3 regions of the Bacillus sp. SORGH_AS_0510 genome follow, and region 2 is predicted to be linked to each of the others. Evidence: riboswitches for the same ligand, from Rfam matches in the RefSeq annotation. Region 2 holds a riboswitch; each other region holds the start of a gene.
The links. Region 2 has a riboswitch for cyclic di-GMP ahead of QE429_RS21370 (anti-repressor SinI family protein). Riboswitches for the same ligand answer to the same signal wherever they lie in the genome.
Positions count from the first base shown of each region.

Region 1: another riboswitch for cyclic di-GMP. It lies ahead of QE429_RS03245 (sensor domain-containing diguanylate cyclase); the one in region 2 lies ahead of QE429_RS21370 (anti-repressor SinI family protein).
Region 3: another riboswitch for cyclic di-GMP. It lies ahead of QE429_RS15765 (hypothetical protein); the one in region 2 lies ahead of QE429_RS21370 (anti-repressor SinI family protein).

Region 1 is NZ_JAUTAU010000001.1:622,097-630,189, forward strand. It holds gene QE429_RS03235 (hypothetical protein) at 1-915, opposite strand, end outside; gene QE429_RS03240 (hypothetical protein) at 912-1,436, opposite strand; cyclic di-GMP riboswitch class I at 1,702-1,786, shown strand; gene QE429_RS03245 (sensor domain-containing diguanylate cyclase) at 1,885-2,823, shown strand; gene QE429_RS03250 (triose-phosphate isomerase) at 3,240-4,028, opposite strand; gene QE429_RS03255 (DAK2 domain-containing protein) at 4,025-4,333, opposite strand; gene QE429_RS03260 (DAK2 domain-containing protein) at 4,308-4,682, opposite strand; gene QE429_RS03265 (dihydroxyacetone kinase subunit DhaK) at 4,697-5,689, opposite strand; gene QE429_RS03270 (DeoR/GlpR family DNA-binding transcription regulator) at 5,773-6,540, opposite strand; gene rpiB (ribose 5-phosphate isomerase B) at 6,794-7,252, shown strand; gene QE429_RS03280 (substrate-binding domain-containing protein) at 7,520-8,093, shown strand, end outside.
Region 2 is NZ_JAUTAU010000001.1:4,192,091-4,200,183, reverse strand. It holds gene QE429_RS21405 (DNA topoisomerase III) at 1-1,357, shown strand, start outside; gene hutH (histidine ammonia-lyase) at 1,681-3,207, shown strand; gene QE429_RS21395 (hypothetical protein) at 3,243-3,455, opposite strand; gene QE429_RS21390 (DnaJ family domain-containing protein) at 3,594-3,971, shown strand; gene QE429_RS21385 (hypothetical protein) at 4,201-4,341, opposite strand; gene QE429_RS21380 (carbohydrate kinase family protein) at 4,571-5,539, shown strand; gene QE429_RS21375 (pseudouridine-5'-phosphate glycosidase) at 5,536-6,447, shown strand; cyclic di-GMP riboswitch class I at 6,708-6,799, shown strand; gene QE429_RS21370 (anti-repressor SinI family protein) at 6,830-6,958, shown strand; gene QE429_RS21365 (helix-turn-helix domain-containing protein) at 7,035-7,367, opposite strand; gene map (type I methionyl aminopeptidase) at 7,608-8,093, shown strand, end outside.
Region 3 is NZ_JAUTAU010000001.1:3,060,631-3,068,723, reverse strand. It holds gene QE429_RS15780 (hypothetical protein) at 93-986, shown strand; gene fliS (flagellar export chaperone FliS) at 1,183-1,563, shown strand; gene QE429_RS15770 (flagellar protein FliT) at 1,578-1,925, shown strand; cyclic di-GMP riboswitch class I at 2,137-2,220, shown strand; gene QE429_RS15765 (hypothetical protein) at 2,372-2,686, shown strand; gene QE429_RS15760 (glucosaminidase domain-containing protein) at 2,709-3,377, shown strand; gene flgB (flagellar basal body rod protein FlgB) at 3,534-3,926, shown strand; gene flgC (flagellar basal body rod protein FlgC) at 3,932-4,381, shown strand; gene fliE (flagellar hook-basal body complex protein FliE) at 4,394-4,693, shown strand; gene fliF (flagellar basal-body MS-ring/collar protein FliF) at 4,725-6,323, shown strand; gene fliG (flagellar motor switch protein FliG) at 6,329-7,339, shown strand; gene QE429_RS15730 (FliH/SctL family protein) at 7,323-8,093, shown strand, end outside.

The DNA.
Region 1 (8,093 bases), 3.6 Mb from region 2:
TACCTGCAAGAATTGTAATAAAGGCATGAGTGGAGCTGGAAGGCCGGCAGAGGTGGAAATATCCGATTTCATATGACCAAACACCCTAGCAAGGGCTTCAAAGATATTCATGCCAGCAATATCTCTGCCAGCAATATCAACATTTTGTATAATCAGTTTCCCGTGCTTATCGATGGCAGTAAACCTGCCTTTTAATATATCAAGTGTTCCAAAAATGAAGCCAAGTAAGGGGTCATGGCCTAATGATTGAAACCGGTGCGTTCTCGCGCCTAACCCCTCAACCGTTTGATTTAAGCCTCTGGAGGTAGAAGGATCATAGGGAACCCAATTTCTTCTTTCAAGTTCATGTATTTCTGCAGGGGTGAGGGCACCTTGTATCTTTTCTTTAATCAGATTGGATAATGGTCCCCCATCGTGTCCCTTGCTCCCTAACATGCCAGGATGTTTAGGCATTTGGACTAAAAAGATGTCAATGATAGAAGCTAATACACCTGCAACTCCGCAAATGGACCAATCTATCTTATCTAGCCTATGGATGGATTTGAAATCCCCTCTTAACAATTCAATGCGATTTTCAACCCCTTGGATTTCTTCAGCGGTTAGAATATCAGCAAAACTAACGGAATCATTAGATGAAGTTTCAGCATCTGCCAATAGATCATCCCATGACCGAAGTGCCAGTTTTCTAGGTTTTCGCTCACTTGTTTTTTGGTTCATGTTCATGTTTTCTAGGCTAATCCCCAAACTGCGTAAAAGGTCTTCTGATTCTTGAATAGATGAATCCATCGTTTTTTTGATGTGATCTAGTTGGTTACCCATTTCTTTTAAGTTATCTGATTGGTGCTTTAGAATTTTTAGCTTTTCTAGGTCTGCTTTACTTGTTATGTATTTATCGGATGGACCTGCTTTACTCATGCGGCAATATCCGCTTTTAGGTCTTTAATAACCCCTGAAAGAAGGATATTTAAGGAGTTTAAATATTCGGCCCGTTTCTGTGTTTGGTTTAAGTCGTTTTTTAATTCTCTAATGATTGCATCGTGTTTTTTAATAGCTTCCTGTAATAATGCTTCCTTTGTTTGTACCAGTTTTTTCTTTTTAGAAGCAGAAAGAAGGGCATACCCGCCAACACCGAGAATCACTGCTGGTGCAGCTAGTACACCGATTCCGGCAACCATTCCGCCACCTACGATGGAACCAGCTGCAGCTAAACCTGAAGTAATTCCTGCCGCACTTAATCCAGACACGCCAAGGATGGATAAGAGTCCTAAGCCTGCAGCTCCACCTACTCCAATCCCAGCAACAGCACCGAGTACCTCAGGGATGTCACTTGTTTCAATTGTCCTTGTTCGGTCCTGTACGGCTGCTCCAGCCTCGTTAAGAATTTTTTTAATAGGTTCTAAAGCTTCCATATTTTTATACAATACCTTTTTTGCCATTCCTATCTCTCCCTTTGGTGAAAAATGCACTATTCTTATTAAAATAATAGAGCTTTTTAACTAGATTATAATACTTAATTTAGAAAAAAAGGATTAGTTTGTAATTTTTTTATTTTAGGGAATCCAAGGGGACGGTTCTGGTGGTTTTTTTCTTTTTCGTGATGACTAAAAAAATTGGTAGAACCGACCCTTTAGGTATATTGACCTGGTTATATTTTACAATTATAATTTAGATATATTATTATACATGTTTGATTATATACATATGTGTGAAGGGCAAATTCATTGAAAGATGAAGACGCAAAACTATAGGGACTAAAGTCGCGAGACAATGTTAGCCAGTTACCAATAGGAATTTTCCAAATCAATGGACTAATCTATGTTGGGTTGGTCTATTTTTATTGAGAAAAATAAGTAAGCTTTTATCAGGGAGATTGGAGAAAACGACATGAAGGTAACGGTCATCCTTTTATTAGTAGTATTTGTTGGTCTTCTGGTATGGATTCTTTACGGAATGCTTAAGTGGAAAAGAAAATTTCAAACCATCTCCCAGTTAGTAGAAAGTTCAAAGGACGTTGTCTATTACTATGAGGTACCGAAGATGAAGTTTACCTATATAAGTCCTTCTATTGAAACCTTTTTAGGCAAAGGGGTAATTGAAGAAGCTGAATTAAATCTTTACGCCCCTTTTGAAAGGGTTCATCCTGATGATTATGAAACGCTCATGCGTAAAGTAAGCGGCAATATGGATTATTCTGAAATCTTCATTCAGCGTTGGAGAGACAATAGTGGACATTATAGGTGGTTTGAGGAATACGCGAGCCCTATCTATGAAAATGGGCAATTAGTGGTCATACAAGGAATTATGAGGAATATTGATGAGAAGGTAAAACTACAACAGGCATTAGAATATCGAATATATCACGATCCTCTAACGGATATTTATAATCGGGAATACTTTGAGAAGAAATTTGAAGAGCTTAATACCTATATAAATGTCCCTGTTGCCTTAATCGTTTGTGATGTAGATGGTCTTAAATATGTAAATGACCATTTTGGCCACAGGGCGGGAGATGAATTAATCAAAGGGGTTGCAGCACTTATCAATCAATACTCCACAGAAGAGATATCCGTTTCACGAATTGGTGGGGATGAATTTGTTATTATTACGATTTATCAGACAGAAAGTCAAGTTCAACAACTTATATCTGATATTCGTAAAGATATAGAAAAGTATAATGCTCATTCATTCGAATATACGATTAAAATGTCTATCGGATATAGCTATGCATTCAGTTCAATAGAGCAAATGGAAGGATTATTTTCTCAGGCAGATAAAAAAATGTACGAAGATAAAGTGAGCAGAAAAAATCGTGTGTTTACGTAGGTGAAGCACCTTATAGCTCCAAGTCTTTTGTATTGGGGTTATGCTCGTTTTAACTAAAGGATTAATTAGTTTAGCATATAGGAAAAATAGGTGAAAATGCAGAAAAGGGACGGTTCCGATGGGTAGGAAAAAACCATGAGAACCGTCCCTATGGCATTCTATGGTGATATAGTTTAAAGGTTATGGAAAATTAAGGGGAGACGGTGAAAATCATGGAAACATTTCTTGAAATTCTATGAGAAGTTCTGAAGGGGGTTATGCGTGAATTGAGCGCATATTTCTTTCGGAAAAACGTTCTAGAAAACAAGAAAACTACCCCGCGCCGTAGCAAGCAAAAGGGTGGTTCTCACCTTGCTAGAATTGCATAAATTTATCAAACTAAAAGGCCCATCCAAAAAAGGGATGGGTCGATTACTCTAACTATATATAGGTAAATTAGAATCAATATGTCGTAAAATTTCTTCAAAAGTAACCATATTCCACGCCGCTCGGCCAATAAACAATCCGTCCACGTTCTTACACGAGAGATAGCCCTTGAAATTATCGGTATTAACGCTCCCGCCAAACAGAAGCGGAACATCCTTCGCAGCATCCTCACCATACAGATCAACTAACACACAGCGTAAATAATTATGAATTTCCGCTACATAATCCGCATCAGCCGGTGTCCCACCCTCACCAATCGCCCAAACCGGTTCATAAGCAATCAATATATTGGATAGTTGTTCAACAGTGATACCAAACAAAGAAACCTTCAACTGTTGAGCAAGCACCTCGTACGACACCCCAAAATCCTTCTGCTCTTTATTCTCCCCAATACACACCAGTGGCCTCATCCCATGATTAAGAGCAGCTTTAATCTTTTTATTTAAATCGTGATCATTCTCATTATAGTATTGTCTTCTTTCGGAATGACCAAGCTCCACAAGATCAATTCCTATCTCCTTTAACATCAGAGGACTGATTTCACCAGTGTAGGCACCCTTATCCTCCCAATGCATATTCTGTGCACCAAGCAAAATATCATGACCGCTTAATTCTTCTCGTATTCTAGATAAGGAAGTATAGGGAGGGATAATAAACAATTTGATTGAACCGTTCAAACTACTAGCTAATTCTTTCAACTCTTTGCAGTACTCCAAACCCCCTGCGAGTGTTTTTGTCATCTTCCAGTTGGTTCCAATCCAAATCTCTTTATCTTTCATTCTACATTTCCTACAACCCATTCTGCCATCGCTTCAAAAATAATTGCAACTGTCGTAGCCCCAGCATCCTGATGACCAATGGCGCGCTCTCCAAGCGTTTTGGCGCGGCCGAACTTCGCTATGAATTCCTTTGTCCGTTCAACACCGGCATTGGCCTGAGCCGCTGCCTCCTGCAATGCCTCTGATAAGTCGGAATAATTAGAATTATTTAGGGACAAAACAGCCGGCTGGAAGGCATCAATCATAGTTTTATCGCCCAAATCCGCTTTTCCGCGTGTTTTAATCGCTTCTAGTGATTTTTTCAAAAATGGTTGCCAATGTTTGTAAATTAAGGGTCTTATGTTCCTCAAGACCTTTCACGCCGCCAACAAACATGGTTCCAAAGATAATGCCGGATGCTCCACCCATGGAGCTAATCATCGACATCCCAATTGTTTTAAACACTTCGTTAATGGTAGGAAGCTCTTTTTGATTTAAATTTTCAATCGCTTTTTTAAAACCAACAGACATCCCGATACCATGATCACCATCACCAATAGCACTGTCAATTTCTGTTAAACGCGGCTTGCTCGCAATTACTTTTTCCCCAACAAATTGAAACATTTCCTTTGTTTGTTCAACTGTTAATTCAAGTCGTTTTTTTGTATCTGTCATTGGATATTCACTCCTTATTTTTGAACATAGAACGGAGAATAGGCAGGGGCTGCATAATATTTCTTCAATTCATCATCCAGCTTTAGTAAAGTAATGGAAAAGCCGCCCATTTCTTGTGTGGTACAATAGCTGTTTACATGTGTATCAAAAACCTTAATATCTTTTTCCTTAAGAATCTTCGAAACTTCTTTGTTCACAATAAACAATTCTAATAGAGTGGTAGAACCTAAGCCATTAACAAGCACGCATACTTCGTCGTTAGCAGCTAAATCCATATCTGCAAATAACAGGTCCATCATCTCGGACGTTAATTGATTAGCAGGCAACATTTGAGAGCGCTTAACTCCTGGCTCACCGTGAAGACCCATTCCAAATTCAATTTCATCTTCACCAATGGAAAAAGAAGCATTTGTTTCACCCGGAATCGTTCCAGGAGATAAAGCGACACCGATAGAACCGGTATGATCATTAGCTTTAGCCGCCACTAGCGCGACTTCCTCTAATGATAATCCAGAATCTGCGGCTGCTCCTGCAACCTTAAATACCATCACGTCTCCGGCAATTCCTCTTCGTTCACGCTTTTTATCTTTTGGAGCCGAAGCTACATCATCAGAAATAGCAACAGTTTTTGTTGCAATTCCCTCAAAATCAGCAAGCTCTGCAGCCATATCAAAATTTAAGACATCTCCTGAATAGTTACCATAGAGATACAACACACCTTTTCCAGCATCGATGGCTTGAGTTACTTCTAGAATGGTGTCTGGAGTTGGTGCAGCGAAAACGTTTCCAATTGCAGCCCCATCAGCTAAACCGTTGCCAACGAACCCAAAGAATAATGGTTCATGACCGCTGCCTCCGCCGATTAACACTCCCACTTTGTCTTTCTTCTCTTTTAATACAATGCCGTTGGTTGTTTCTGTTTTTTTATAAAAATCACCATAGGCCTCAATCACACCTTCAAGCATTTCGGGAATAACGTTTTCAACATTGTTAATGACCTTTTTCATATCACACCAACTCTCTTTTGAATACTTTCATTTACTTTTGTTTTTCATTGTAATTTGTTTATAGTTTTCTGTCAAATTGATTTTTAACAAGTTATAACGTTAATTGGAGTTTTCTTTAGTTGCTCTAAAATTTCTTTTGATGCTTGGGAATCAGTGATGATGGTATCAACTTCTTCGGTACTTGCAAATGGTGATATGGAGACGTTCCCCATTTTTGAATAATCTAGCAGGGCTACTACTTGCTTAGAAGCATTTTTCATAAGCTTTTTCAATTCTACTTCATATACATTGAAATCTGTAAGTCCATCGTCTATGGTAAAGCCTTTCGCTGAAGTAAACATAATATCAACGTTGATTTGCTTAAGAAGGGATGCTCCCATAACACCTTCCACCCCAATTGATCCAACCCGTAATAAACCGCCTAAGAGGATAACCGTTAAATTAGGGTTTTCCTTCAATTCCATTGCTGATGCAATTCCGTTGGTGATAACAGTCAGCCTCATAGATGATTCTTTTAAAATACGCGCTAATTCTAAGGCGGTGGAACTAGCATCTAGGATAATACATTGGCCTGATTCAATAATTTCATAGGCTTTTAAGCCAATTTTGCGTTTTTCTTCTTGATTTTTTCTTTTGCGCTCGGAAAAAGTATTTTCTGTTTTCACTTTCTTTTGTTCAATGGTAGCCCCGCCATGTGTTCGCGTTAGCTGTTTATCTTTTTCCATAGCGTTTAGATCGGAACGTAATGTCGCTTCTGAAACCTCTAGCTTTTCAGCTAGCTCCTTAACGGTTACACGCTTTTTTTCACGTAGGATTTCTAATATTTTTTCTCTTCTTTCATTTGTAAACATTTTTGACAAAATGAATCCACCCTCTTTATAATTCGACAAATTTCTTACATCCATTTTACAACAAAACCCTTAAGGACACACAATTTATCATCTTAGTTTATTTTAAATATAGCATAAAAAAAGAAATCGAAAAATACAAAATATAAAAATAGTGCTATAAACGAAGGTAAATGAAAGTAAATAAAAATAATTGTTGACTAAGTGAAAACGTATAATATAATTAAGTCAATAAAACTTACGAGGTGATGGGAAAATGAAAATTGGAATTGGGTGTGATCATAATGGCTTCGATTTCAAAGAAGCAATTAAAGATTACCTTCAGGGGGAAGGAGTAGAAATCATAGATTACGGATGTCATTCTTGTTCCTCTGTTGACTATCCAGATGTAGCATTTGAAGTTTCAAAGGATATTATTGGAGGGAAGATTGAGCGTGGGATTTTAATTTGCGGCACTGGTTTAGGGGTAGCGATTGCTGCTAATAAATATCCTGGTATTCGTGCTGCAACCTGTCATGATGTTTATTCTGCAGAACGTGCTCAAAAAAGCAATAATGCACAAATCATGACCATGGGAGCACAAGTCATTGGACCTGAACTTGGTAAGAAATTAGCAGAGGCCTTTCTTAAATCCTCATTTAACGAAGAAAGATCCGGAAGAAAAGTTCAGAAGATTATTGATAAAGAGAATGAATTTTTTAGTAAATCTAGCTAATCAAATGTTTTGTAAAACAATACCAAATTTCAATCAATACCAAATAAATAAAAGAAAAAGATAATAAATAAAAAAAAGAACAAATTATATTGACAATATTCGAAAAATTCAACAAAATAAAATCATTAGATCTAAGAGATGTTTTTTTAAAACTTTTTGAAAGCGTATTCTGAATGTTATGAAGTGCAGTTGACGAATGTTAGTCCTAAAACTATAGCCATTCAGAAACTATACGTTTATGAGTGGAAACTAAATGGGGGTAATAAGATGAAAAGAAAAGTCGGTATATTATTTGCTTGTCTTATAGTTTTCATAGGTGTGTTAGCTGGTTGTAGTTCTGAAAAGAGTTCATCTGATGGCGGAAAAGTAGAAAAAAAGGATCTTAGATTTGTCATTGTTCCTAAGGTAGTTCACCCTTGGTTTGATGAAGTAAATAAGGGCGCAAAAGCTGAGGCAAAAGTTTTGGAGCAACAGTTAGGTGTAAACGTGAAAATTGATTATATTGCTCCAACCACTGCAGATGTAACGGAACAAAATAAAATTCTTGAACAGGCAGCATCAACCCATCCGGATGGAATTGCAGTTGACCCATTAGATGCAAAGGGTAATAAGCAAGTTCTAGATGAAATTAGAAAACAAGGTATAAAGGTTATTGTGTTTGATTCACCTTCACCAGAGGGTTCAGGTATTTCTAGTGTAGGAAATGACTTCTATGAGCAAGGGGTCATTGCAGCAGAACGCTTGGCAAAAATACTAGATTACAAGGGGAAAGTTGCTATAATGCAGGGGTTCCCAACGGCTCCAAACCACCAAGAGCGTTACAAAGCACAAGTAGATACAT
Region 2 (8,093 bases):
ATTACAACGTGATGCCAATAAAATATTCGGCTACTCTGCGAAAGAGACACTAAATATTATGCAAAAGCTGTACGAGCAGCATAAAGTTTTAACGTATCCACGTACAGATTCACGCTTTATTTCGTCAGATATTGTTCCAACGATTCCGGAACGTCTGAAAGCGTGTGGAATAGGTGAATATCGTTCACTAACAAGCAAGATTTTAAAAAAGCCAATCAAGTCATCTAAATCGTTTGTAGATGATAGCAAGGTATCCGATCACCATGCAATTATTCCAACTGAAGGATACGTGAACTTTTCGGCATTTACAGATAAAGAACGTAAAATATATGACCTCGTGGTTAAACGCTTTTTAGCAGTATTATTCCCAGCACATGAATACGAGCAATTAACGCTTCGCGCGAAAATCGGTGAGGAAAACTTCGTTGCAAGAGGAAAAACCATCTTATCAATGGGTTGGAAAGAAGTTTACAATAATCGACTTGAAGACGACGATAATACAGATGATCTGAAAGAGCAAATATTACCTCGTATCGAAAAAGGGGATACATTAAACGTAAAATTAATCGCACAAACTTCGGGTCAGACTAAGCCACCGGCAAGATTTACTGAGGCGACATTACTTTCAGCGATGGAAAATCCTACGAAGTATATGGATACCCAAAATAAACAACTTGCAGACACCTTGAAATCGACTGGGGGTTTAGGGACTGTTGCGACACGTGCTGATATTATTGACAAGCTATTCAATTCATTCTTAATTGAAAAGCGTGGTAATGACATTCATATTACTTCAAAAGGTCGTCAATTGTTGGATTTAGTTCCAGAAGAGCTTAAATCACCTGCGTTGACAGCTGAGTGGGAACAGAAGCTTGACAAAGTCGCTCAAGGCAAGTTGAAAAAAGAAGTATTTATCAGTGAAATGAAAAACTACACAAAAGAAATTGTTTCTGAAATAAAAGCTAGTGATAAAAAATATAAGCACGATAATATCTCCACAAAGAATTGTCCAGATTGCGGAAAACCAATGCTTGAAGTGAACGGCAAAAAAGGTAAAATGCTCGTGTGTCAGGATCGTGAATGTGGACATCGCAAAAATGTGTCACGCGTTACCAATGCACGCTGCCCACAATGCCATAAAAAGCTAGAGCTACGAGGCGAAGGTGAGGGCCAAATCTTTGCATGTAAATGTGGATATCGTGAAAAACTTTCTGCTTTCGAAGCACGCCGCAAAAAAGAATCTGGTGGTAAAGTTGATAAACGTACGGTACAAAAATATTTGAAAAACCAGCAAAAAGAGGAAGAACCAATTAATAATGCGTTGGCAGAAGCATTAAAAGGTTTGAAGTTTGATTAACCCATATATAATAAGGCGCTATCCTGTAAAAAGGATCAGCGCTTTTTTGCACTTAATAATAACCAGGTATCCTTTCATTCACTATTCTGCTAAAGTGATATTGTACTAAAATTCAGAAAATTCAATTGACAGATAAACATTTCATCCCATACAATAGTTATTAATACAATAATAAATTTGAATGGAATGATTTTCATGAACCATCGTCAAAAAACAATTCCATATTTAAATCCAATTATAAAAGAGGCTGGACTCCAATTCTAAAGTGAAAAGGAATCCAACCTCTTTCTTTATTATACTAAAGTGGTAGAGGAGCGAGAAAGATGATTACATTAACAGGAGCAAGTTTAACGTTAGAACAAATGAAGGAAGTTTTGTACCGCGGCCAAAAGGTTCGTGCTTCAGAGCAAAGTATGGAAGCAGTAAAGAAAAGTAGAGAAGCGGTTGATCGAATTGTTTCAGAATCCAAAGTAGTCTATGGCATTACCACCGGATTTGGAAAATTTAGCGATGTGTTAATTGATAAATCACACGTTCAGGATTTGCAGCTTAATTTAATCCGTTCCCATGCATGCGGGGTGGGTGAACCGTTCCCTGAAATCGTGTCTAAAGCGATGGTTCTTCTCCGTGCAAATGCCCTTCTTAAAGGCTTTTCTGGAGTTAGACCCATCATTATTGAGAAACTTCTGGAGCTTGTTAACCTTGAAATTATTCCTGTTATTCCCCAGCAAGGATCTTTAGGGGCGAGTGGTGATTTGGCGCCACTATCCCATCTTGCTTTAGTATTAATTGGGGAAGGGGAAGTTTTTTATAAAGGAAACCGAATGGAGGCCATGAGTGCTCTTCAACAAGAGGGAATCCTTCCGGTTACATTAGAGGCAAAAGAAGGCTTGGCACTAATTAATGGGACACAAGCAATGACAGCCATGGGTGTAGTGGGTTATCTAGAAGCAGAGCAATTGGCATATGAAGCCGAATTGATTGCTTCCATGACAATTGAAGGGCTTAACGGTATTATTGATGCCTTTGCGGAAGAAGTGCATGTGGCAAGGGGCTATAAACAGCAAATTGATACGGCGCGCAGGATCCGTAGCTATTTAAGTGATAGTTTATTAACGACTCAGCAAGGAGAGTTGAGAGTACAGGACGCTTACTCCTTACGTTGTATTCCACAAGTCCACGGCGCATCATGGCAGGCCTTGGATTACGTAAAAGAAAAATTAGAAATTGAAATGAATGCGGCAACGGATAATCCATTAATTTTTGATGATGGTGAAAAGGTCATTTCAGGAGGAAACTTCCACGGACAGCCTATTGCTTTTGCCATGGATTTTATGAAAATTGCCGTTGCAGAATTGGCTAATATTTCGGAGCGAAGAATTGAGCGTCTAGTCAATCCGCAGTTGAATGATTTACCGGCTTTCTTAAGCCCACAGCCTGGTCTTCAATCAGGTGCAATGATTATGCAATATGCGGCGGCAGCACTTGTATCAGAAAATAAAACATTAGCACATCCAGCAAGTGTGGACTCTATTCCATCTTCAGCGAATCAAGAGGATCATGTAAGCATGGGGACCATTGCTTCTAGACATGCTTATCAAATCATTCAAAACGTAAGAAGAGTATTAGCTGTGGAACTCATTTGTGCGATGCAAGCGGTAGAAATTCGCGGGGTAGAAAAAATGGCCGCTCAAACGAAGAGATTTTATGAAAAAGGCCGTGAGCAAGTAGCCTCGATTACCCAAGACCGCGTCTTCTCAAAGGATATAGAAAAAGCGGCAACATGGCTAAAAGAAATAGAGATTTCTCATTTTATAAAAGAATTCAGTGTGGAAAAAGAACAACATTAATGGGCAATGGAAAAGGCGTGAAAAACTCACGCCTTTTACTCTGTTTGATCGGATAATAAACGAGCCGTATCACCGCGATACTCTTCTTCATTTTCTACTCTATTTTTAAATGCTTCGCGAACCACTAGGAACTCTTCATCTCCAACTGCTTCTTTTCCCTTTTTTTCCGTTAAAGTATCCTCTGGGAAATTACCGGGATGATTCTTGTTCTTATGGTTAAAATGTTCTCCACGTGCCAATGTTACCACTCCTTTCATCTTCGCAAGTAGCATTCCCGAATTTGAGTAAAATAATTTACTTATTGATCTGGTTTCTAATTTTATCTATAAGGTTCAGGTTGATATAATGAATATAGTGATTATGGTAAAAATAAGGAGGTCGAAAGAATGGATATGTTTCATATTATCTCGGAAGACCGCATAAAGAAGGCATACAAAGACGGAGAATTCGATAATCTTCCAGGGTTAGGAAAGCCTCTCCAATTAGAGGATATGTCAGGAATCCCCGAGGAGCTACGTATGGCCTACAAATTGCTGAAAAATGCAGGATACACCCAAGAGGAAGGTCAGCTGCGACAAGAAATGATGACAATTGAAAATTTAATTAAGAAATGTGATGACTCCGGTGAGAAAGAAAACCTCCAAAAGAATTTGAATGAAAAACTTATCCGCTTCAATCAGTTGATGTCCAAACGAGGCGTAAAAACCAATTCAGCCATTTTCAAAAACTATGAGCAAAAGGTGCAAAAGAAGATAAAATACTAACATATGAAATCTTTACGTGCCTAGGGTAGGTGCTATAGAGAGGTACTGGTCACGTAGAAGGTGTCTACGAGCCCGAAGGGATTGTGAAAAAGGCAAATCTGTCACGTAGGAGCGGTCCGACGTATCACAAGAAGGTAGGGAAAAGACAGACCGGTCACATAGGTTCGTATTTGGTTAAATAAATCAAAAAAAGCTGGTGAAAGTGGGCCTCATACACTTTTCACCAGCTTTATTTTATTTCTCCACTTGGAGACTCCCCAGTCGAGGCATCTTCTTGTTTTGCCGGTTTGCACAAACGATCTAGAAAAAAGCCAGCAAACACCATAAACGCTATAGGAATCGAATAATTCAGCACGTGAATCCACGTCATAGAAATAGCACCTCTCCTAATTTTTGGAATATTAAAATTATTTGTATATTGTTAACATTATATGTCTTCTGTCACATTTTAGACAAATTTAATTATCATAATTCCTTTTGCTTAGATTTTCAAAATTTTTAACAGGATTTTCTAAATTTATATCGTAATAGTTATATAAGTAGGGAATAGTTGAAATTCTGACTTGCTAAACAAAGGATCTTAAGGAGTGGGTGCTACTATGAACAAACAAGAGGCAATCAATTTTGATATTCTCTGTATTGGCGGTGCAAATGTAGACCGGAAAATTCAAGCACTAAATCAATTGAAATATGGAACATCAAACCCGGCTATAAGTTCTATGTCACGGGGCGGTGTTGCAAGAAATATTGCAGAAAACTCTGGACGAATAGGACTTAAGACATCTCTGTTTGCATACGTGGGCTCTGATCCTGAAGGGGAATGGCTGTTAGATAATACGAAGCCTTTTGTAGATGTAAGCCCCACACAAGTCATACAAGGAAAATCCACGGGCACATATACTGCGGTTCTTGACCAATTGGGTGAAATGGAAATCGCCTTAGCTGATATGGCTATTTATAATGAAGTGAACGATTCTATTTTTGAACATATTCTATTACAAATTGAACAAGCAAAAATGATTTTATTAGATACAAATTTCCCAAAAGAAGTCATTAACCAAGTAATTAATGACAGTAAGAACTTCATGAAACCGTTATGTATTGCTACTGTCTCTGCTCCTAAGACGGAAAAGCTGCCCTCATCTCTTGAAGGTGTAACCTGGTTGATCGCGAACCATAAAGAGGCAGAGGCTTTATCGCAATTAGAAATTAAATCTGAGGGTGATTTCTACCAAGCTGCAGAGGTCATTATGAAAAAAGGTGCTGAAAAGGTTGTTATCACTCGTGGTGAGAAGGGGTTAATTTTTTACACAAAAAATGGAGAAGCGGGTGCGCTAATGCCCCCGATTGTGCCTATTGTGGATGTAACCGGAGCGGGTGATTCCCTCATTGCTGGAATATTATTCGGATACTTAAAGGGACTTAGCACAGAGGATGCTTGTAAGATTGGACTTTCCTGTTCATTGATCACTATTAACTCTAATGAAACCGTAAGTCCGGAGTTAAACCAAAAAACATTACTTGAAACATATCAGAAATACTTCAGCAAAGGGGTAACCAAGCGATGAACCAAGAATACTTGTCTTTTTCAGAAGAAGTGCTTGAAGCGAAAAGATTGGGGAAACCAATTGTAGCACTTGAATCGACTATTATTTCTCATGGGATGCCGTACCCTCAAAATGTACAGACTGCTAAGGAAGTGGAAGAAATTATACGGCAGAATGGAGCCGTACCAGCTACCATCGCTGTCATTAATGGGAAAATAAAAATCGGTTTATCTGATGAAGAATTGGAGTTTTTAGCGACTAGTAAAGAAATTATGAAGGCCAGCAGGCGCGACCTTCCATATCTCATAGCTTCTAAAAAGCATGGGGCAACAACAGTAGCAGCAACGATGATTTGTGCTCATCTGGGCGGTATACAAGTGTTTGTAACAGGCGGCATTGGCGGGGTTCATCGCGGTGCGGGAGTGACGATGGATGTCTCTGCAGACCTTCAGGAATTAGCCAAGACCAATGTAGCCGTTGTTTGTGCTGGAGCTAAATCTATACTAGATATAGGCTTGACATTGGAATATTTAGAAACAAACGGTGTCCCGGTTATTGGATATCAAACAGACATCCTACCCGCTTTTTATACAAGAACAAGCCCACATCATGTAAACTTCCGTGTGGATTCACCAGAGGAAGCTGCGGCATTAATGAAGGCGAAATGGAATTTGGGGTTAGACGGTGGGATTGTTATTGCCAATCCAATTCCCGAAGCCTTTGCAATGGACGAATCAGTCATTAACGATGTAATCGAAGTAGCCTTAAAGGAGGCCGATAGTAAAGGCATTCAAGGCAAAGAGGTCACACCTTTCCTTCTAAGCAGGGTTAAAGAGTTAACAGAGGGGTCGAGTTTAGAAGCGAATATTGCACTAGTGAAACATAATGCTAAAGTAGGAGCACTTATTGCAGCAACAAAAGCAAACTAAACATAGTCATATTCAAGGGGGGATTTGATTTGGAATCCTTCCTTTTTTGCATTTCAATTAAATTGGGAGAAATCGGGATTTTTTGTAGAAAAATAGGATAATTTGTGTGAAAAAATAATTAGAAAATTATAAATTAAAGACAAAATCCAACAACCTATTATAAAAGGACTAGATATAATGTACATATCATTTGATATTAAGTAATTATACCTAAATAAATAGTAGGAGCTGGAAAACTGTAATATTAAAGTATTAGAACTAACAGAAAAAGGCAAACCTGTTGAAAAGTAGGGACGCAAAACCGAGGATCTAAGGCACGCAATACGCTTGCTATGATGGCCGGGTTACCTGGAATACAATTTGTATTTTAGGGGTGAGAAAAATGATAATTACAGAGAGAACCGTGGAAGTAATTGATCAGGAATGGATGGCACTAATACTGGAAGCAAGAGAACTTGGATTATCTATAGCAGATGTTCGTGAATTCCTTTACCAAGATGATCAGAGATAACTCTTGGTATAATTAAAAAAGCATTCTACAAGAGAGATCTTCTAATGTAGAATGCTTTTCTTCTTTATAATAACTACTATTCATTAGTATTATTTTGATTTATTCTCCACTTATTAAACTCGAGGAAATCACGAAATTGTTCTTTAGAAACACCAGAACCCATTGCTTCTTTCACTAGGTTCATCCATTCGCTATCTAACTCATCTTTATTAATTTGCTCATGTATCAAATGCTCGACTGGTAGATTTAATACAGCAGCAATTTTCTCAAGAAATTGAATCGATGGGTTTTTTTGCAGGTTTCTTTCAAGAGAACTTAAATAAGACTTAGCGACGCCAGCTTGTTCTGCAAGTTCGGAAAGAGACATTTTCTTTTCTAGGCGAAATTTTTTTACGCGATCACCAATCATTAAATTCACACACCTATTATACATATTTATAAGTTAATTCTACCAAAAAGAATGAAAAAGTACCATATTAAGAACGAAGGAATATAAAAAATAGTGAAAATTATTAATTTTAGACTAGCGAATGCTATTTTTGAAAAAATTACGGTTTAGCGTTAATATTAGTAGTGTTGCCATAAAGTTTAACGAGTAAAAATCTTATATTAACATACATAAAAATAAATTAAAAAGGCAGGTAAACAAATGATTGTCTTGAAATCACAACGTGAAATTGATGCGATGAAAAAGGCGGGGGAAATCCTAGCGGCTTGTCATAAGGAAATAGCAAAATTAATTAAACCTGGCGTGACTACTTGGGAAATAGACCAGTTTGTCGACCAGTTCTTAACTGAACATAATGCAACACCAGAGCAAAAGGGATATAAAGGCTATGAATATGCGACATGTGCCAGTATCAATGATGAAATTTGTCACGGATTTCCAAGAAAACAAGCTTTAAAAGAAGGAGATATTGTCACCATTGATATGGTAGTCAATTACAATGGGGCATTAGCAGATTCAGCATGGTCATATGCTGTTGGGAATATCTCTAATGAGGCAGATCATTTGTTAAAAGTGACGAAGGAAGCCTTATACAAAGGAATTGAGCAGGCTGTTGTAGGAAACCGAATAGGTGACATTGGTCATGCTATCCAAACTTATGTAGAAGGTGAAGGCCTATCTGTTGTG
Region 3 (8,093 bases), 1.1 Mb from region 2:
GACAAATGATTTTGATAGATGTATGATTGTAGTTTAGGTTTTATGTTTTGTACCAATCGTTCTTTTCTAAAAATCATGTAGGAGGTATTCTTATGAGTTTGAAATCCGCATTATTTGAGCTTAAAGAGTCATTAACGAACAAGGAATTAGGACAATCAGAAGAGTCTTTCATTCATGAGTTGGAAAATAAAAACAAATTAAGTAATGGATCACTAGTCTTTTATTTTAGCAATTTGATGATGTTCCATATGAATGAAAATAATCAAAATACATTAGATTCAAAAAAGACAAACCGAAAATGGACTAAAAATGAAATTTCATTTATGTTTCAATATATTAGAGACCGCCAAGACGAGGGTGCATTGAATATTACAGAGATTCTAGAGGAAACAGCAGACTTGTTGAATCGAGGTTATCAATCTGTAAACTATAAATATTATTCAACTCTTAAGTCCCATGAAAAAGTTCAAAAAGCCAATCAAAATGGCATTCAGTTCACAACTATTAATGAGCGCAATGTACCAGTAATTTCAATTGAAAAATTGGATGATACGCCACAGATAGCACAAATTCAAAACACTCCATCATTACAAGACGGTGATTTGTTAGATATTCTATCCGGTCTTATTACCAATGTCCAACAACTGCCCGGTCTAAATTTACATGAAATGTTAAGAGGCTTATACCAATTAACCAATATGGCTCTTCAAAACCAAGAAGCTCTTCAACAAATGGAGACGATGAAATCAACCATCAACCATGAAAAAGAAGCACTTAGGGAAAAACTGGTTAAGAAAGAACAACAACTAAGGTTAGAGAAAAAACGAAATGACGATTTACAGCTAGAAGTTTCTAAGCTTGCACGAGAGATTACTGCATTTAATAAGTTAGGGGATGCAGCTAAAATACAGAATCTTAAATCCTATAATCAAAGACTTAACTATATTATTGATGGATTTGGCATTGTCCTTCAAGTTGGAAGCTAAGGAAAAACGAAGGAAAGATACTCCATTTTAACAATGGAATATCTTTTTTATATATTTTCTAAAGTGGAGGAATATATTAACTTATCCAAAAAAATCAAAATGATTCAAAATACATCTTTTTGATGGACTTAACTTTTTTTCTTACTATCCGATAATCATAAAAACAAGAAATGCATGTAAAGAAGGAGAGTTAATAATGGTTTTAAATAATCCTTACCAAGCCTATCAAAAACAAGCTGTCACTACGTCAAAGCCAGAAGACCTTACATTTATGTTATATGAAGGATTAGTTAAATTTATACGACTATCAAAAGCTGCCTTGCAGGATAGAAGACTAGAACAAAGTAACACTTATAATTTAAGAGCACAAGATATTTTAAGTGAATTAATGGTAACCTTAAAAAAAGAATATAGTATTTCTGAACAATTACTACCGATGTACGACTTTATGAAATCACGATTGATTGAAGCGAACCTTAAGAAAAGTGAGGAAATACTTGTTGAAGTAGAAGAGTTTGCCGTGGAATTATCAGAAACTTGGGCGACTGCCATGAAACAAGTTAAAACTAATAGCTAGGGTCTGAATTAAAAATGAATGAATTGCTTAAGAAGATATATGAAGTGACAGTAGAGATGTGCCACCTATTAAAAGAAGAAAATTATGAGGAATTTGAAAAACTTTTAGACGATCGAAATACACTTATGTGTAAAGTGGATGAATTAAAAAATAGTGTAAATGGTTATGTTTATTCATCATCAGAGTTAAAATTGTTAAAAGACACATTTCAACTAGATCAGGAATTCGCTCCTTTACTTGAAAAAAAATTGTCTGAAACAAAAATTCTCATCAATCAACAAAAGAAGCAAAAACTCGTCTCTCAACAGTATAGGAACTACACTAAACAAACGAATGGTATCTTTTTAGATTCAAAAAGGTAAATTTGTCATAGAAAATGTCGAAAAAAGTAAATATTATTTGTAGTTTTTAACAAAATATGACAAAAAACTAGGTGAAACACCTTTATATTCTATAAATTAGGACTAAATACCTAGTTAATTCGACAAAATTAGGTAAAAAGTCGGGTATTCTATATTGTTAAAACATTCTATTATTTGATTAGAGATTATTTAGTTACAAGAAAACATTGAATCTCGATCAAGGCAAAACTGATGAAAATCAGTGACGCAAAGCTAAAGGGGCTAAGGGAATATACTATGCCAGCCAGTTGCCTAATAGATAGGGTGTTTTTCCTAGGTATAAAATGTCTACATAGGTATAGGACTTCTATACCCTCTGAAAGATATTTTGTCTGTTAACCCCCCTTCTGAAAGGCGGGGTTATTTTTATGTCCTTTAACATGGGGGTTAAGGAGAGGAAAAAAAGAATGTTCCTACAACAGATAAAGACAGACGAACATGTCAACAACAAGATTTTAGATTTAATGGAATTTAAAAAGAGGAAACCATTGTTTAAGCATCCGATTAAGATAACACTTGGATATCCAATCAATTGTTCCTATTATATTGTGAAAAATATTGTTTATATGGGAAAGCAGATTCTTGCAATGAAGCAAGAAGAGGATACAGATACGATTGTTTTAGTTGAAGGAAAAATTGAAAATGGCCAATTAACTTGCATTTCAATGCTTACTGAGGATTGTTTAGTAGATGTAAGTAGAATGCTAGACGGCGCGATCTAACCCATAAGAAAGGAGCTTACCATTGAAAATAGGTGATGATTGGTTTACCAAAACGATGTTAACAAGTACGATGTCAAGAAACGAAAATTTAACTACACAGGTAGGGACAAATAGTTCAGACTTTGCAAACCTTTTTACATCGGTCTTAAATGAATTAATGAAAAATGAAATACCAACGGCAATCCAACCTTCATTGCCTTCCTTCTTAGAAAATATGACCATTACTAATGAGGGTTCAAAATTAGGGGAGGATTCGTTATCTTCTTTTTCAGGAGAACCGTTACGATTTCAGTCCATTAATGCTGATAAAGTTGATGAAGTGCTTGGCGGTAAGTTAAAAGGAATGGGGGAAGCATTTGTTCAAGCTGGACAGAGATTTAATGTGGACCCTGCATTACTTGTAGCAATTGCACAGCATGAAACAGGAAATGGAACATCAAAAGCAGCTTATATTAAGAATAATATCGCTGGTATGATGGGCAAAAATGGATTAAAGTCATACTCCTCTATTGAAGAAAGTATCATGGACATGGCCCGAAATTTAAGTAAGAACTATCTTGGACAAGGGCTGACAACCATTTCAAAAATTGCAGGTAAATATGCCCCTGTTGGTGCAGATAATGACCCTAATAACCTTAATCATCATTGGGTTTCAGGTGTAAGTAAATTTTTTAGTCAATTAAAGGTTTAATTCAATCTCAAAATGTTCTATAACAAAAATTTCCTTTGTAAAAAAGTGTAGATTAATAGACCTTTTTTATAGTATATTGATGATTGAATGTTGATAATTTTGTTGATATTTATCAAAAAATATCAAATTTTACGAGTGGAAAGGAGGAGGGGCATTTTGACAAATATTAACCTCCTACAAAAGGCATTAGATGCTTCCAGTTTACGCCAACAGGTGATTTCAAATAATATATCAAATGCTGAAACTCCAGGATATAAAACAAAACAAGTAGTGTTTGAGGATATCTTTAAAAAATATTTAAGTAATCAAACAAGTTTTGAAGGAAATCGTACAAATAGTCGTCATTTAGTAATTGGCAAATCATCATTTATACCTTCAGCCAGCATTGTGGAAAATACAAATTCAGTTATGCAGAACAATGGAAATAACGTTGATATCGATGAAGAGATGACAAATATGGGGAAAAACTCCCTTTGGTATTATACACTGACCGAACAAATTAACAGTGAATTTCAACAATTGTCCATTGCTATTAAAGGAAGGAGCTAAGGAACATGTTTGATTCGTTAAATATAAGTGCCTCAGCATTAACAGCTCAGCGTTTACGAATGGATGTAGTTTCTTCCAATATTGCGAATGCGGAAACCACTCGAGGTACATATGTCAATGGCAAATGGGAACCATATCGTCGAAAAATGGTAAGCATGGAGCCTAGAGAGAAGTCCTTTAACCAAATACTACAAGGGGCAATGGAAAAACAATCGCAATCACAGTTACAAGGAGTAAGGGTTACTGGAATCGTTGAGGACAAGACCCCATTCAAAACGGTCTATGACCCAGCAAATCCAGATGCAAATCCTGATGGATATGTGATGATGCCAAATGTTGACCTGTCAAAGGAAATGGTAGACATGCTTGCTGCGTCTAGAGCATACGAAGCGAATGTTACTTCATTTAACACTGGCAAATCGATAATGTTAAAAGCGTTAGAAATTGGACGTTAGGAGGATACATAAATGAACGTTTCCGGTATAAATAGTGGATTAATCAAAATTAATCAAAATCCAACTCAAAATGTTGAATCAAATTCGACTACAACCTCCTTTTCTAATGTACTAAAAGGGTATTTGGAAAATGTTGATACAACTGTTAAGCAAGCTTCCGATCTTACTGTCAAAGCTGCGGCAGGGGAAATAAATAACATACATGATGTAACCATTGCATCACAAAAGGCGAAGGTAGCTCTAGAATTAACCGTTACTGTACGAGATAAAGCAGTAGAAGCATATCAAGAAATGATGCGGATGCAGTTTTAATAGAATGATAGAAAGCTGGGCAGGGTGAGAGATGAAACGATCATGGACAGATCAACTTAAACATACAGGGGAGCAATTTGGAAGCTGGTGGAAATCCAAGAGCTCAAAACAAAAAGGACTCATCGTAGGGACATTTTTATTTCTAATAGTTGCCCTCTCTACCTTTATTTTTTTTGCGTCAAGACCTCAATATGTACCGTTATATACTGGCCAATTATCTCAAAGGGAAGTTGGAGACATAAAAGCAGAATTGGACAAGGAAGGCTATACAGGGTATAAACTTTCTGACACAGGTACAAGTATAGAAGTTCCTAAAAAAGATGCACCGGATTTGTTAGTTAGTCTTGCTGCAAAAGGGTATCCCAAAGATAACAAAATCAACTATGATATTTTTGGACAAAATCTCTCGTTTGGAGGGACTGACAGACAGTACGATATTCTTGAACGTGAAGCAATGCAAAACCAAGTTGCAGAAGTAATTAAGCATGTAGATGGAATTAAAAATGCTGAGGTAATAGTAACTTTACCTGAAAATTCAGTGTTTATCCGACAAGAGGATGAACAAAAAGCTAGTGCTTCAGTGATGGTAGAGGTTGAACCAGGTGCAAAGCTAAGTTCGCAGCAAATTAAGGCTCTCTATACATTGGTTTCTCGAAGTGTTCCTAACTTGCCAGTAGAAAACATCACGATAATGAACCAATATAGTGAGACTCTGGCGTTGTCTGAAACTGATGATGAGGAACAAGCACTTGATAAATATGATGAACAACGGAAAGTACAACAAAATGTCGAACGGGATATTCAACAGGACCTTCAGAGTTTACTAGGAAACATTCTAGGGACAAACAAAGTGTTCGTTCACACATTTGTAAAAATGAATTTTGATAAAGTCAAAACAGAAGAAAAATTAGTTAAACCAACGGATGACAATAATAACGGAATCGCCATCAGCTCAGAAAAAACTTCTAAGACTTATAGTGGGTCAGGCTCAAATGCCGGTGGGGTAGTCGGAACAGGCGAAACCGATGTACCTGGATATGTAGGATCTAATTCTGGTGGCGATAGCAATTATGAAGAGTCTGAAAATAGGGTCAATTATGAAGTTAATAGAATTAATAATGAAATCATCAAAAGTCCTTATCAAATAGAAGATATTACAATCAATGTGGGTGTGGAGCCGGATTCAGCCAAATCCAATACTCTATCAAAAGCAACACAAGATAATATCAAAAATATTGTGGCGAATACAGTACGGACGGCGCTTGGACATCCGAATTTAAGCCAAAAAGAGATTGATCAGCGAATCACTGTTTTTCCACATACATTTGCAACGAATACAGCTAAGCAAATCGGATCTTCGCAAAATTGGCTGTTAATCGGATCAGCAGCTGCTGGAGGACTCCTTTTACTTGGGGGACTGATTTGGATGTTGTTACGGAAAAGAAGACAAAAGCAAGAGGAACTCGAGGAACAAATGGAATTCTCATCATCTGCAAACGTTAAAGAACCAGAAGAATATTTTGCTGAGCAAGATATGAGTGTGGAAAGTCAATTGAAGAAGCTTCTTGAACAAAGACCGGAAGATTTTTCAAAAGTTATTAGAACATGGATACACGAAGAGGAGGTTTAAGTCCCATGGCTTCAGCATTAAAGTTGACTGGAAAACAAAAAGCAGCGATATTGCTTATTGCGATGGGCAAGGAGGGTTCTGCAAAGGTATTTAAGCATTTACCTGAAGAAGAAATTGACCAGATAACCCTAGCGATTGCTAATATCCAGAAAGTAGATCAAAAAGAAAAAGAAGAAGTTTTGAAAGAATTTCATGAAATGTGTATTGCACAAGACTTCCTGCAAATGGGTGGCATTAGCTATGCACAAGATGTATTAGAATCTGCATTAGGGAAAGAGCGTGCGCAGGAAATTATCTATCGCTTAACGACTCAATTACAAGTGAAACCATTTGATTTTGCTCGACGTGTGGATGCCATGCAAATTTATCATTTTCTTCAAAATGAACATCCTCAGACGATTGCATTGGTGTTAGCACACTTGGAGCCGCAGCAATCATCCATGATTCTTTCTTCCTTGCCTGAAGAATTACAATCGGATGTTGCAAGGAGAATAGCAGTACTAGAACAAACTTCCCCTGAAGTCATTAAGGAAGTTGAAAACATTCTTGAACAAAAACTTGCATCTACCATCCGTCAAGACTTTACAGTGGTTGGTGGAATCGAGTCCATTGTAAGCATCCTTAATGGTGTGGATCGAACAACTGAGAAGACCATTCTTGAGCAGCTTGAATCGAACGATCCTGAATTAGTAGATGAAATCAAAAAACGTATGTTTGTCTTTGAAGATATTATTACGTTGGATCGTCGTGCCATTCAGCGTGTGATTCAAGAAGTCGAAAATCAGGACCTACTTCTTGCTTTGAAAGCTTCAAGTCCAGAAGTCAAAAAGGTCATCTTCGAAAATATGTCACAACGTATGGTCGATACGTTCGAAGAGGAAATGCAATACCTTGGGCCAGTTAGAGTTAAGGATGTGGAAGAGGCTCAAGGAAGAATTGTTTCTATTATCCGTCGTCTAGAAGATTCTGGCGAGGTAGTCATTGCTAGAGGTGGTTCGGATGACGTCTTATTCTAAGGTGTTTAAGTCTTCTAATTTATCCGTCCTTGATGAAAAAAAAGTCATTTCGCAACCAAGGATTATTTTTAATCGAAATGACCACGATTCCATTCATTCACAGCATCAAGAAACCAGTGATGCTGTGTTTCATGATAACCTAAAGCAAATCATTCAAGAGGCTGAAGAACAAGCTAAAGCTATCATTGAAAATGCAGAGTATCTAGCCCGCTTACGTGAGAAGGAAGCAGAAGAAAAAATTAGTCAATGGTGGGACGAAAATCATCAGAAACTAGAAATTTTATCTGTTGAAGCGGAACAAAAGGGATTTCATGAAGGGTTCACTACTGGCAAACAAGAAGCAGAGTTTGAAATATTAAGAGAATACCAAGGAAAAATGGATCAAGTACAAGCCTTACTGGAACAGGCATATGATGAAAAGTCTACCATCATTGCAGAAGCAGAACCTTTTTTACTTGAACTTAGTACTGTAATTGCCACACATATTATTAAGACAGAATTAAACAGTAATCCCAGTCAGTTTGTTGAATTAATAAAACAACACATCCTACGATTTAAAGAAAAAGAATTTATTACTGTTTGTGTTCACCCTGATGATTTTGAGTTTATCCAATCACAACGACCGCATCTGGTAGCTGTAGTTAATGGAGAAACAGAAATCAAAATCATTCCGGACCATTCCGTTTCTTCTAAAGGGTGTATTATTCGAACCGCATATGGCAGTGTTGATGCACGGATTGATACACAAATTGAA